One region of the Halanaerobium sehlinense genome, then DNA from elsewhere that is predicted to be linked to it. Evidence: a T-box and tRNA genes for the amino acid it is inferred to sense, from the RefSeq annotation. Region 1 holds a T-box; the other holds one or more tRNA genes.
The links. The T-box of region 1 lies ahead of ACZ446_RS05320 (valine--tRNA ligase). A T-box ahead of a tRNA ligase gene usually reads a tRNA of that ligase, here a tRNA-Val.
Positions count from the first base shown of each region.

Region 2: it encodes a tRNA-Val, which carries the amino acid that the T-box ahead of ACZ446_RS05320 (valine--tRNA ligase) is inferred to sense. The anticodon was not compared.

Region 1 covers NZ_AP042442.1:1,095,282-1,102,906, reverse strand. Annotated here, with positions in the region: gene ACZ446_RS05330 (molybdopterin molybdotransferase MoeA) at 1-60, opposite strand, end outside; gene ACZ446_RS05325 (SLC13 family permease) at 158-1,537, opposite strand; gene ACZ446_RS05320 (valine--tRNA ligase) at 1,723-4,377, opposite strand; T-box leader at 4,465-4,721, opposite strand; gene ACZ446_RS05315 (M16 family metallopeptidase) at 4,811-6,283, opposite strand; gene ACZ446_RS05310 (M16 family metallopeptidase) at 6,280-7,625, opposite strand, start outside.
Region 2 covers NZ_AP042442.1:1,701,802-1,709,426, reverse strand. Annotated here, with positions in the region: gene ACZ446_RS08230 (putative bifunctional diguanylate cyclase/phosphodiesterase) at 358-1,680, shown strand; gene ACZ446_RS08225 (hypothetical protein) at 1,850-2,002, shown strand; tRNA gene ACZ446_RS08220 (tRNA-Leu) at 2,330-2,418, shown strand; tRNA gene ACZ446_RS08215 (tRNA-Val) at 2,516-2,592, shown strand; tRNA gene ACZ446_RS08210 (tRNA-Leu) at 2,605-2,693, shown strand; T-box leader at 2,865-3,108, shown strand; gene thrS (threonine--tRNA ligase) at 3,189-5,120, shown strand; gene ACZ446_RS08200 (aspartate/glutamate racemase family protein) at 5,253-5,909, shown strand; gene infC (translation initiation factor IF-3) at 6,167-6,724, shown strand; gene rpmI (50S ribosomal protein L35) at 6,801-6,995, shown strand; gene rplT (50S ribosomal protein L20) at 7,077-7,436, shown strand; gene ACZ446_RS08180 (TrmH family RNA methyltransferase) at 7,441-7,625, shown strand, end outside.

The DNA.
Region 1 (7,625 bases):
AAATTTTTTCAACACCTGCCAGAATTTCTCTGGTGAATTTAATTCTAAAAACTCTCTCATATTTAAATTTTCATTCCTTCCAATTACTAAATCATATTTTTATTTTTTTAAAATAAATCATATTTCAAAGAGCAAATTATATTTCTTATAATTGTTTTTAAATTAATGAAGTAAGCTGCCACCATAATGCCTGAAACAAAACTACGATAATTATTACAGCTGTTAGCGGCAAACCAAATCTAATAACAGTTTTATTATCATACATCCCATTATTTTCTCCAATTCCAACTAGAATGTTTAAATGATGAAAAGGAAAAACATAATGAAGTGCTATTGAAGAATAAGTCATTAGTGCAGGCACCAAAGGATTAATTCCATAACCTTCAGCAAAAATAATAAATGCAGGAATTGCAATCCCCATAACAGCAATAACACTACCTAAAAACATATGCATTGTCATTGTTATTAAAACTATCATCAAGGCAAAAACAAATATATTTGCTGGAAGCTCTGCAGGTAAAAGTACAGAAGCAATCCAGGAATTCATACCTGTGCTGCCTCCAATTCTTCCAATAGCAACTGCTGCAGTCAGAAAAAACAAGATACCTATAGGAACATTTGCCCAGTCTTTAGCCTCTAAGACATTACCAACTAAAGGCATCCCCATCAGAGCTGCAATTATAAGTGTTATCCAACCTAAATCAATACCGTGGATTGAGTCAGTTGTCCACAAAATTATTGCCGTAGTAATCCAGAATATCATTCTTATTTCTTTACTGGAAAAGCTTCCTAATTCTTTTAGTTTTTTTGAAATTTCTTTTTTATTAATATTAACTTCTTTTTCTGGTTTAAATATTTTTAGAAATAAGAGCAAAGTTAAAATAGATGCAAGTAAAGCTGGAACTCCCATCTGATAAAGCCACCCCAACCAGCTTAAAGTTTCTCCAGACATTTCTACAGCTAAGATATTTATTGTACTATCTCCTGTCATAAAAATCATAGATACAGGCACAGAAAAAGCAAAAACTGCAAAGCCAATTTTAGCTCCATCATTTTTGGACAGTGATGCACTATCTATTACTACAGCCATTACTGACATTATCAAAAAAGATCTCGGCCAGGGATGAGGTATAATCAAACTTAAAATTAATGTTAAAAAGAAAATAGAAAAAATTATGCTTCTATAGGAATCCACAAATTTTAAAATAAAATTATAAGCAATTCTTTCACCTAGACCAGAAGATTTAACAGCAGAAGCTATTAAATATGCACCAATAATAATATAAATTAAAGAAGATGACCAGAGTGAAAAAACTGCTTCTGGAGCAGCAATATTAAAGACCAGCAGCAGTGATAAAAACAAAGCAGAGATATAACCTGGATGTGCCACTTTAGAAGCCCAAAAAAGAACAGTCATTAAACTCAATGCTAGAGTTCTCTGACCTGATTCAGGTAAAGAAGGCAGTTCCAAATTCCAAATAACAGCTGCTAATAATATCCCCAGGACAAAAATGATTTCACTTTTATATTTTTTCAACTGCTCCACTCCTATGGTAGTCAAATTTATATTTTAATTATTTTTAGAAAATTAAGTTTTTTTCTGCTATAAAATATATTCTAGATATCAGCTTTAAATCCTTTTTTAAATATTAGATAAAGACGATATTAATAAGAAAAAGATACCCGGATATATTAAAAAATATCCAGGTACCCAATTCCAGTTTATTCAGCTAATTCTTTTTTGCGTTCGATCAGCTTTTCTTTTTTCTCCTGATACTCTTTTAGCTTCTGTTTTTCTCCCTCTACTAAATCTGCGGGAGCATTATTAACAAAGCCTTCGTTATTTAATTTACCTTCGGCTCTTTTAATCTCAAAGTTCATTTCTTCTATCTCATTTTCCATTCTTTCTATTTCTTTATCAAGGTCAATCATTCCCTCAAGCGGCAGAATAACTTCTACTTCTTTAACAATTGAAGTTGAAACTTTATCAGGACGCTCCAGCTCATCTCCACCTATTTTTAAGTCTTTAATCCGGGCAAGATTTTCTATATATTCTCTACCCTCTTTTAAAATTTCCATTTTTCCTTCAGGTGCAGCCAGCAGCGCTTTGATTCTGCGGCCGGGATTAACCTTCATTTCATTTCTAATATTCCTAACAGATTTGATAACACTCATTACCAGCTCCATTTTTTCTTCAGCTTCTTTATTTAAGCCGCTTTCTTCTTTTTCAGGATACTGGGCCCGCATAATAGTTCCTTCAGTTCCGGGCAGTTTCTGCCAGATTTCTTCTGTAATAAAAGGCATCACAGGATGCAGCAGTCTGAGCAGGCTCTCTAAAGTATTCAGAGCATAATACTGGGCTGTCAGCTTAGCCTTTGGGTCTTCATCCTGATATAATCTGGCTTTTAAAAGCTCAATATACCAGTCACAGAACTCATTCCAGATAAAATCATAGAGAGAACTGGACATTTCACCAAAATTATATCTTTCCAGGGCATCATCAATCTCTCCAGCAACCGTATTTAAGCGGCTCTGCATCCAGTTATCAGCTAGAGTTGGCTTAAGCTCATCTTTTTCAACAGCGTCCAGATCAAAATCCTCTAAATTCATCAGCACAAAACGGGAGGCATTCCAGATCTTATTAGCAAAGTTGCGGCTGGCTTCAAGTCTTTCTTCTCTAAAGCGCATATCATTACCGGGAGTATTACCAGTAATTAAAGTAAAGCGCAGTGCATCTGCTCCAAATTGATCTATAATATCTAAGGGGTCAATTCCATTCCCCAGAGATTTACTCATTTTTCTTCCCTGAGCATCACGGATTAATCCATGGATATAGATATCTGAGAAAGGTTTTTGATCCTGAAATTTAAGACCCATAAAGATCATTCTGGCAACCCAGAAGAAAATAATATCTCTACCTGTTACTAAAACATCAGTCGGGTAAAAACTCTTTAAATCATCAGTATCTTCCGGCCAACCTAAAGTTGAAAACGGCCAGAGAGCAGATGAGAACCAGGTGTCTAAAACGTCTTCGTCCTGACGCAGATTGCTGCTGCCGCAGTTAGGACAGACTTCAGGCTTTTCTTTGCTAACTATTACCTCATCACAATCATTACAGTAATAAACCGGAATTCGATGTCCCCACCAGAGCTGACGTGAAATACACCAGTCGCGGATGTTGTTCATCCAGTTCATATATACTTTTGAAAAACGGTCTGGCACAAAGTTGATATCGCTTTCTTCTACAGCTTTAATGGCCGGTTCTGCCAGCGGCTGCATTTTAACAAACCACTGCTTGGAAATTAAAGGTTCAATTACTGTGTCACAGCGGTAGCATTCTCCAACATTATGCATGTGGTCTTCAATTTTAACCAGCAGCCCCTCTTTTTCAAGGTCTTCAATCACTTTTTGGCGGGCTTCATAGCGGTCAAGACCAGCATAAGCCTCTCCAGCGGCTTCTGTCATTTTAGCATCTTCATCAATAACTTCTACAATTTCTAAATCATTGCGGCGGCCGATTTCGAAGTCATTTGGGTCATGGGCAGGTGTAACCTTAACCATACCGGTTCCAAATTCGCTATCTACATATTCGTCAGCAATAATTTCGATTTCGCGATTAACTAAAGGAACAATCACCTTTTCCCCAACCAGATCTTTGTAGCGCTCATCAGAAGGGTGAACTGCAATTGCAGTATCTCCGAGCATTGTTTCCGGTCTGGTAGTAGCAATTGTTATATATCCTTCCCGGTCTTTATATGGATATTTGTAGTGGTAAAACTTACCTTCAGTTTCCTTATGTTCAACCTCAATATCACTTAAAGTTGTATGACAGCTAGGACACCAGTTAACTATATAATCTCCCTGATAAATTAAACCTTCTTCATATAATTTGATAAATACTTCCTCAACTGCATCTGAGCAGCCTTCATCTAAGGTAAATCTTTCTCTTGACCAGTCACAGGAAGAACCCATTTTCTTTAACTGATTGGTAATTCTAGTTCCATATTCTTCTTTCCATTCCCAGGCTTTTTCTAGAAATTCATTCCTGGTCATGTCTTCTTTCTCAACACCCTCTTCCCGCATTTTATCTACAACTTTGACCTCAGTTGCAATACTTGCATGGTCAGTTCCAGGCAGCCAAAGAGAGCGATAGCCCTGCATCCTTTTCCAGCGGGTTAAAATATCCTGCAGAGTATTATCCAGAGCATGTCCCATATGCAGCTGCCCTGTGATATTTGGGGGAGGCATTACAATACTAAAAGTCCCCTTCTCGTCTTCTATTTCTTCTCTTGGTGCAAAATAATTGTTTTCCAGCCAGTATTCATACCATTTATCTTCACTTTTAGCCGGATCATAAGTTTTTTCTAAATTTTCCACTTTTATTCCCCTCCATTAAATTATTAAATTGAATTTAATCCAACCTGCAGCTAAATCTGCTGCAAATAAAAAAAGCCCTTCCATCCTATTAAGGACGAAAGAGCATTAAATTCGCGGTACCACCTTAGTTCTTCCTGTTAATCCAGAAAGCTCTCATTTTTTAACGACTGCTGTGCCGTTACTGATTAATACAGATCATAGAATGTTAGTCCAGTTATAATCTGCCTGGTCAGTAAAACTCAGAGACGACTTCATTTCTCTTCTGCTGCCGGAATCTTACAGCCGCTGGATTCCGTTCTCTTTCAGTTTAAGAGAAAATTACTACTTCTCATCAATGTTTTTAATTATTCAGCTATCGTTACTATAATATCTTATAATCCAGTCTGCTGTCAAGAGTTAAAAATCTCATTTTAATAATCTCTGATCAGACCAATTAATTTACTGCTGAGTCCTCAATCACTTCAACTTCTAGACCAGCTTCTTTAAATTGAGGTAGAATCTCTTCCTTTGGACCAACAATTACCGTAAAAATTATCTCCGGGTAAAGCTCTTCCGCATAAATTTTCTGAACCTCTTCTACCTCAAGTCCATTATACTGCTTGATAATGTCATTTATATACTGTTCTGACTTATTGTTAAATTCTTTTTGATAAACTATTTGGTCTAATACATCAATTTGATGCTGATAGGCTTTTGGAAAAATTGCATTATATAGATTAATATTTTCAAATAATTCTTCTTCTTTAAATGCTTCAGTTCCATTTTTAATTTTAAAAATTTCTTCTTTAACAGCTTCCATGCCTGCTAATGCTTTTCCAGGCTCAAGACTTAAATTTATAAAATAAGCTCCACCATGATCATTGTAGTTAGTCTGAGCGTTTATTCCATAAACATAGCCTTTTTCATTACGCAAATTACCCATCAAGCGGCTGGTAAACCCACCACTTCCAAAAATCAGATTACCCATCATGAATGGAATTTTTTTGGGGAATTTACTGCTGTAAAAATTATAGCCCATTCTCATATTAGCCTGAGTTGCATCTGGCTTATTAACAATTATTATTTTTTGATGTAGTTCAAGATTTACATTTACATATTTTTTTGCAGGTTCCGTTTCAGTGTTTTTCCAGCTGGAAAAATTGTTGCTAATCTCTTTTTTTATTTCTTCTAATTCAAAGTCTCCGCTTACTGCAATTGAAATATCCTCAGGTCTAATAGTTTTTTGATAAAAATCTAATATATCCTCTGATTTGACCCGACTTAAAAAATCAAGGATCAAATTATAATCATTGTTGTAGCCATAAGGATGTTCTCCATATAAGTTTTTAAAGAAATGCATATTTAAAAGAGCAGAATCATTATAGAAACGCTGTCGATAAAACTGCTGAGATTCTTTAACAGTTCTAGCAAAATGATCTCCCTCAAATTTAGGTCTAATTAAAGTTTCAGCCAGTAAAGAAATGAGTTCACTGCTTTCAGTTTTTAGGGAATTACCGCTGATAGAAATTCGGTCAAAACCAGCTCCCAGATTTAAGGATAAAGCATTGATTTCTTTAAAAAGTGATAGTTCCTGCTCACTATAATTTTCTGATGCTAAAAGCATCAATTCTGTCATTAAAGAAGTTATACCGGCATTCTTTTTATTCTCATTTATTTTTCCAGCATCAATATAACCTTTGATCTCAAAAATTGGCAGACTCCTATCCCGAGCTAAATAAAATCTCATCCCATTTTCTAATTCGAAAAGTTCATAATCGGGTATTTCTATTTCGGGCTTTTTATTTACTACATCTGCTAAGTCACGAAAATATTCTGGACTAAACTTCTGATTCTGAGCTACTGCACTGAAAGTTAATAAGAATATTATAATCAGGGCCAGAGCTATAACTTTATTTGTTTTTTTCACTGCTGAGCACCACCTTTAGCTTCAGGTAAAATATACCCTTTTGTCCGCTGATTCTGATTGAAATATTTCTCTGCAATCTTTACAACTTCTGCTTTTGTTAAATTATTTATATATTCGATTTTTTGCTGCAGCAGTTCTGGATTGTCAAAGCGAATTTTATTTACAGCATAAGTTGATGCTGTTGACTCAATATTTTTTTGTGAAAAAATTAAAGATTTTTGATACTGTTTTTTTACTATTTCAAATTCCTCTTCTGTTATTCCCTGATTAAAAATCTGCTGTAGTTCACTATCAAAAGCCTGCTGTGCTTTTTCAACTAAGTCTGGATTAGAAGGAATAAAATAGATTAGAGCAAATGAATTTTTGCGGAGTGGATTAACAAAAGCACCACTATCCAGGATAATCCCCTCTCTTTTCTGCAGTTTTTCTTTTAAACGGGAACTCTGATTATTTGCCAGAATATCCAGAAAAATTTCTACTGCGGTTAAGTCTAAATTGTCAGCTGCTGGTATTTGATAAAGCTGAAGAGCATAAGGAATATTTGTATTTAACTTAACAGTATATTCTTTTTCAGTTTTTTGCTCTGGAAATTCAAAGTTCTTTCTTTCTATTTCTGCAGGCTTAAAATTAGAATAATATTTTTGCGCCAGTTTTTTAACTGCTTCAGCTTCTACATCACCACTAACAACAACTAAAGCATTATTAGGTGAATAATAACGCTGATAATGATTCTGTAATTCTGCTGTAGAAATATTACTAATATCTTCCATCCAACCAATGATACCATATTCTAAATAAGTATCTGAAAATGCATGAGCTTTTATTTCTTCAAAACCTTTAGAAAAAATACTGTTGTCTACCCTCATTCTTCTTTCCTGCTTAATAACTTCTCGCTCTCTATCTACTTCCTGATTGTTAAAATTTAAATTTCGCATTCTATCCGCTTCTAAAGCAGCAGCCAGTTCAAGGGCTGCAGTAGGAACTTCATGATAATAATAAGTATAATCATAGGTTGTAGCTGCATTTAAATGGCCGCCAACTGAAGAAATTAGATCATCAATTTCACCTTCTGGTAAATTTTTGGTTCCTGTAAACATTAGATGTTCTAAGAAATGAGAAATCCCAGTTTCACCTTCCATTTCATCAATTGATCCCACATTATAGTAGATTGAATACCTAATTAAAGGGATTGAATGGTCCGGAAAAACCATAAACTGCATATTGTTTTCAAGTTTAAAACTATGATATTCTGTCTCTTCAAGTTCGATTTGGGCTGCTGCTGAAACTGACAAAAATAAAATTAATATAAAAACAGAAATTGAAATTATTATTTTTTTATTTA
Region 2 (7,625 bases), 610 kb from region 1:
TCTCAAAAGGACTAAATAAAGTATAGATAAATAAAAGTAGTAACTCTATAATATTTTTTATTAATCGTAACATACCTATAGTTTTGAATACTTTTATAAGCAGCCATAAACATTTATTTTTTATGTAATATTTGGTATGCATTATTACTATTTTATCTTTTTATGATATTATGATTAAAGATAGGTGCTATAATATAATAAGTTCAAAAAAGAAGGATTATCCGGAATAAAAAAATAGTTTAGTAGTTATTTGATTCAGAGTTAGCTGATAGTTTTATTGAAATGTGTTGATCTCTTAATACGTGAAATTAATTTTAGTCATGACTAGTATTTTATTATTTTTAGGAAGTGATTTAAATGAATAAAAGATTTAAAATTGATAATGAAACTGAAGAGAAACTCTATTATCTTGCTTATTATGATTATTTGACAGGATTAACAAATGAAAATTACTTTCATCAACATCTAATAGAAAAAATAAAAAATATTAATGAAAATGAAAAATTAGTTGTTATATATGCAAGAATTAGAAATTTAAGTGAAATAATAAATATACTAGGATATAGTAATAGTAATAATTTTATAAGAGAAATAGCAGATAAAATAAATAATTCTTTTCTTGATATAGATATTGTTTCATTATATAGAGGAAACCAATTTTTAGTATTATTTTCAATAGATGCAAACAATATAAATAATTATCTAAGCATTGAAGAAAAAATAAATGAATTTTTAAATGAGCTCAAGAAATTTGTTGCTAATTCTGGGTATAATTATTTATTAAAGATAAATATTGGAGCTTCAATATATCCTGAACAAGCTGAGAATGCTGAGGATTTATTATCTAAGGCTCATCACGCAATGTCTTTAGTTGATTCGAATAATGATGATTATAAGATTTATAATGAAGATATATTTTTAAAAAAATTATATTATGAGTCATTAAAAAAAGATTTAGAAAAAGCGATATCAAATAATGAATTTTTTCTTGAATTTCAACCAAAAGTAGATAGTGTTAATGAAAAAATTGTTGCTGTAGAAGCACTTCTTAGATGGTATCACCCTAAAAAAGGTTTGATATCTCCAAATGAATTCATTCCAATGGCAATAAATAGTAGATATATCAAAAAAATAGGGGTGTGGGTTCTAGAAAAAGCATTTGAAACTTTGAAAGAATGGATTTCTATGGGTAATGATGAAATTAAAATTTGCATTAATCTATCTTCATGTGAACTTAATGATCCAGATATAATAAAACAAATTGAAGAGGTATCAAAGCTTTATGATGTACCTAATAATTTAGTTGAAATAGAGGTAACCGAAAGGGCAGTTATTAATATCCGTGAAAAAGCTTTGAATAAATTAAAAGACTTAGGGTTTTTAGTGGTGTTAGATGATTTTGGTACTGGTTATTCTTCTTTAAGTTATTTCGGAAAATTCCCAGTAGATATTTTAAAATTAGATAAATCATTTCTTTCTGATATTACGAATTGGAAAACAAAAACTCTTGTTGAAACAGTAATAAATTTATCACATAGCTTTAATGTAAAAGTTGTTGGTGAAGGTATAGAAACTAAAGAAGATCTAGAAATATTAAAAAGTTTAAATTGTGATTATATTCAGGGTTATTATTTTTATAAGCCTATGTCAAAAGAAGAAATTGAAAAAATAATTATATAAAAATTAATTTTAAAATAATAAATACAAAAGGCGGCATATAAAATACTATCTAGAAAATCTAAGCTCTGATCAGTTAAAGGAGATAGATAATAAAAATAGTAGTAACATTATTAAGAACACCTTACATATTTAAATTCCTGGTTATAGTAAATACCATGTATTTAAAAAAGTGGTTAAAGAATGGGAAAACCTGCAGCATGAAATTATCAATTTAGAAAATGAGATTAAAAAAATTGACAATGAAATAGATCAGATAGTTTATAAATTATCTAATTTAACTGAAGAAGAAATCCAGATTGTTGAAAATAGTATTGATGATTAAAATAATTACATTTAATCTATAAAATTCTTTTTATGTATAACTAATCAAAAAAAGCACTCCCGGTAAGCTAAGTGCCGGGAAAGTGCCATTTTCTTTCGGAAAGGGTATATATACGCAATAAAACTTTTTTTAATTTTTTCTTGACAACCCTATGAACCGTTGATATAATACAAAATGTCGCAAGTGAAAAAAGCGAAGCGGAAACGGTAATTAGGACTGCAAATCCTTTATTCGTCGGTTCAAATCCGTCTGCCGCCTCCAATTTTACTTTACAAATTAAATTTTCATTGATATAATACATAATGTTCTAAGTTAAATATTTTACAGGCCGGGGTGGCGGAATTGGCAGACGCATCGGACTTAAAATCCGGTGGGAATTTATTCCCGTGTCGGTTCGAGCCCGACCCCCGGCACCACTTTTATACATATTTAACTTTTATTATTTATTATCAGATATTGCTGAAAATAAATAGTTGTAATGTAAGACTTGGAAATGCTGACTTAATCTTTTAAGTTGGTATAGCTCAGTTGGTCAGAGCGCTACGTTGACATCGTAGAGGCCAGTGGTTCGAATCCACTTACCAACACCATTTTAATAACAGGCCGGGGTGGCGGAATTGGCAGACGCATCGGACTTAAAATCCGGTGGGAATTTATTCCCGTGTCGGTTCGAGCCCGACCCCCGGCACCACTTTTTGGTTAATTAATGCTGAACTGAAAAGTTATACAGTTTAATTAGAAATTATATTTCAGAGTAGTTTTCTGCTCTGGATTTTTTTTATGTCAAAAAACTTACTAAACTTAAGTAAAAAATATTTGACTTTTAGAGTAATTAAGAATATAATGATAAAAAATAAAGATCATAAAAGCCTTGATAGGGAAGAGTAGATTTACTTGGCAGTTAAAAGAGAATTGTGCCGGCGGCTGAGAGCACATAACTGATCATTAAATTGAAAACCACCCTGGAGCTGATAGGAAGAATCAAGTATTTCTATTCGGTTAAACCGTTATCTTATTGAGTGAATAATAATTTTAGCTGTTATAATATTTATGATGCTTCTAATTATTATTAACTAGAGTGGAACCGCGAATCCGTCGTCTCTAATCTGAGATGAGGGATTTTTTTATTTTATATAAGATTATTACATTAGAATTAAGGATTAGTAAAATTTGAGGAGGAAATTAAATGGAAAAAGTAAAAGTAACACTACCAGATGGATCAGTTAAAGAATATGAGTCTGGAACAACAGTTGAAGATGTTGCTTATTCAATTGGTAGTGGTTTAGGTAGAGATGCAGTTGCAGGTGTAGTAGATGGGGAAGAGGTAGACGCTAATTATCCGATCGAAGAAGATATTGAGCTTTCAATCATTACAATTGATAGTGATGAAGCATTAGAAATTCTTAGACACACTGCTTCTCATGTAATGGCTCAGGCTGTTAAGAGGTTATATGATAATGTTCAGGTAGCAATTGGACCTGCTATTGATGATGGTTTTTATTATGATTTTAATTTAGATGAAACAATTAACGAGGAATCATTAGAGAAAATTGAAGCAGAAATGCAGAAAATTATTGACGAAGACATTGAAATTGAAAGAAAGGTTCTGCCAAGAGCTGAAGCGATAGCTTTAATGGAAGAAAGAAATGAAAAATATAAGTTGGAGTTAATTAATGAGTTAGATGATCAGATGATCAGCCTCTATTTCCAGGGTGATTATGTTGATTTATGCCGCGGACCTCACCTTCCATCAACAGGCTATGTTAAAGCATTTAAACTGATGAATGTAGCCGGGGCTTACTGGCGGGGAGATGAAAACAATGAGATGCTGCAGCGGATTTATGGAACAGCATTTGCCAGCGAAAAAGATTTAGAAAAATATATTAATAGAATGGAAGAGGCTAAAAAAAGAGATCACCGAAAATTAGGTAAAGAATTAGATCTTTTCAGTATTCAGGACGAAGGTAAGGGATTTCCATTCTTCCATCCAAAGGGAATGGCTTTAAGAAACGAATTGGTTGATTTTTGGAAAGAAGAGCACCGCAAGGCTGGTTATGAAGAAATTAAAACACCAATTATTCTGGATGAATCACTCTGGCATCAGTCAGGTCACTGGGATCACTACAAAGACAATATGTACTTTACCGAAATTGATGGAGAAGCACATGCTGTGAAGCCTATGAACTGTCCTGGTGGAATTTTAGTTTATAAAGATTCAATGCACAGCTACCGTGAGCTTCCAATTAGGATGGCCGAATTAGGATTGGTGCACCGCCATGAAATGTCAGGTGCCCTTCATGGTTTAATGAGAGTCCGCAGTTTTACCCAGGATGATGCTCATATTTACTGTCTGCCGGATCAGATTGAAGATGAGCTTAGTGGGGTTATTAAACTTGTAGATAGATTATATAGCGCTTTTGGTTTTAACTACAAGGTTGAATTGAGCACCAAGCCCGAAAAGGCTATGGGATCTGATGAGCAGTGGGATAGAGCGATCAAAGCTCTTAAAAACTCAATTGAAAGAAATAGTTTAGATTATGAGATTAACGAAGGTGATGGAGCTTTTTATGGTCCTAAAATTGATTTCCATTTAGAGGATAGTATCGGCAGAACCTGGCAGTGTGGAACTATTCAGCTTGATTTCCAGATGCCAGAAAGATTTGACCTCAGCTATATTGGTCAGGATGGAGAAGAACACCGTCCAGCAATGATTCATAGAGCAATCTATGGTAGTATTGAGCGTTTTATTGGAATTTTAATTGAGCATTTTGCGGGTGCCTTCCCAACCTGGATTGCGCCGGTACAGGTCGAAATTATTCCAGTTTCTGATGATCAGATAGATTATGCACTAAAAGTTAAAGAAGCTTTAAGTGATGAAGAGATTAGAGTTGAAGTTGACAGCCGCTCTGAGCAGGTTGGTTATAAGATTAGAGATGCCCAGGTGAAGCAGATTCCTTACATGTTAATTGTAGGTGGTAGAGAAGAAGAAAACGGAACAGTTTCTGTGCGTGATAGACGTGAAGGTGATTTAGGAACAAGTAAACTTTCCGAATTTAAGGGTAAGATTTTACAGGAAATTGAAGCTAAAACAATCAGTCAGGATGATATTCAAGAATAGTATGCTCGTCTTATATATTAATCTGCAGCTTAAATAAACAGCTCATTGATTATAGTTATTAAGTGATGTTTTTCAGTTATACCTCGGTTTTTAGGTCGGGGTATAATTGATTTTTTGAAAGGGGTTGAGTTTTTGAAAGATATTAAATTAGCAGTAATTGCAGGTACTCCCTATGATACAATGCTGGGTCATAAATATTACAGTCTTCAAGGATATGAGGTTTTATCAGCTTCTACTTCAGCAAGCTCAGAGGAGCAAAATAAATTGCAGTATATAAATCCCAAGAAACTTCAGACTGTAACTTTAGAAAAAATTTTGAAGCTTAAATCTCTTGGTGCTGATGCAGTAATAATTTATTGTAATTCATTGAGTGGTGTTTTAGAAACAAATAAACTAATACAGGAATCAAAACTTCCTATTTTAACACCTTTAGATGTTTATAAAAAAATTGAAATTTCTCAAGTAAATAAAATTGGGGTTTTAGCAGCAAATTCACAGAGTGCTACAAATATAGAAAAAATAATTAGAGCAAAAAATCCTGAACTAGAATTTATAACTGCTGGAATAATGCCGATCATTAATGCAATTGAAGCAGAAATAGAGCCACAAGAAATATATAATAAATATGGATTGAAAGAATTAATCGACTCTTTTCAAAAAATGGGAGCAGACCAGCTTTTGCTTGGTTGTACCCATCTCCCATATTTAAAATCCGAAATCAATTCTGATTTTAAAAAAATTATAGATCCAGCTGATGAAATTTTGGATATGCTTTTAAAACAAATATAAGTTTAAAGTTTAATTACAGCAGTCTGATAAAGAATCGGGAATCAAATATTTTTTTCTTGACAGAGTCAGGCCCCTGTGCTATACTAATTAAGGAAAAGAAAGTAGAAACACCTGTTTCTCACCAGTCAGAACTGGTTAATATCAGTATTTTCGCAAGCTTTGGGCTTTCTGCGGGAATAGTAGGCTTATCTTAAGAGATGGCCTATCTTTAGCTGATTATTGAATTTAACGGGTGGTTTCTACCACTCGTTTTTTGTATATTTGTCGTTTTTATATCACTCAGGAGGTGCATAAATATCGTTAATGATTTAAGAGTTAATGATCGTATTAGAGCAAAAGAGGTTCGTCTGATCGATCAAGAAGGTGAGCAAATTGGGATCAAGTCATTGAATGAAGCATTGGATAGTGCAGCAGAAAAGGGTTTGGACTTAGTAGAAGTTGCTCCACAGGCTAATCCACCTGTATGTAGAATCATGGATTACGGTAAGTACAAGTACGAACAGGCTAAGAAAGAAAAAGAAGCCAAAAAGAACCAGAATGTAATGAACGTTAAAGAAGTTCAGATGGGTGTTAAAATTGAAGATCATGACTTTAATGTTAAATTAAAGCAGGCCCGTAGATTCCTCAACAATAAAGATAAAGTTAAGGTAAGAATCCGCTTTAGAGGAAGAGAAATGATGCATAAGGAATTGGGATATGATCTTATGGATCGTTTAATTGAACAGACTAAAGATATTGGTAAAGTCGAGAGTAAGCCTAAAATGGAAGGTAGAAATATGATGATGTTTCTAACTCCAGAAAGTGACAAACAGTAAATAATTAGATAGCTAAATTTTTAATTAATTACAGCTATTTATCTTTATAATTATTACAGTATTAGGAGGTTAAATCATGCCAAAGCAAAAAACACACAAGGGTATTGCTAAAAGAGTAAAGACTACAGCTAATGGTAAGCTTAAGCACCACAAAGGATTTCACAGTCATATTTTAACCAAGAAATCCGGTAATAGAAAAAGACAATTACGTAAAGCTAAATTATTAAGCAAATCATATCAAAAGCGTTACAAGCAGTTATTACATGGATAAATTGCAGTTTTAAAAGCTATAAATAATAAAATAAGATAAAAAATAATAAATGTTAAATTTTTGGAAGGAGTGTCATTTAAGATGCCACGTGTAAAAAGAGGAAATAAGGCGCGTAAGCGTAGAAAAAAAGTTTTAAAGATGGCTAAGGGATATTTTGGATCCCGCAGTAAATTATATCGTCCTGCAAACCAGGCGGTAATGAAGTCTCTACATTATGCTTATAGAGATAGAAGAAATAAAAAGAGAGATTTTAGAAGATTATGGATTACTAGAATTAATGCAGCAGCAAGAAATGAAGGTCTTTCTTACAGCCGTTTCATTAATGGTTTAAGACAGGCTGATGTAGAAATTGACCGTAAAATGCTTGCTGATTTAGCAGTTAATGATTCTGACGGCTTTGCTGACTTAGTAGATCTAGCAAAAGAGCAGTTAGGAAATTAATTAAATGAATATAATCAGCAGTTCTCAAAATGATAAAGTTAAATATCTAAATAAGCTTTACCGGAGTAGAAATAGACGTAAGGAAGGTGTCTTTATTCTAGAAGGTAAAAGACTTATTGAGGCTGCGTTAGCAGGAGGAGCAGATTTTAAGCAGGTCTTTCTCACTCCTGCTTTTTTTAAATCAGCTGA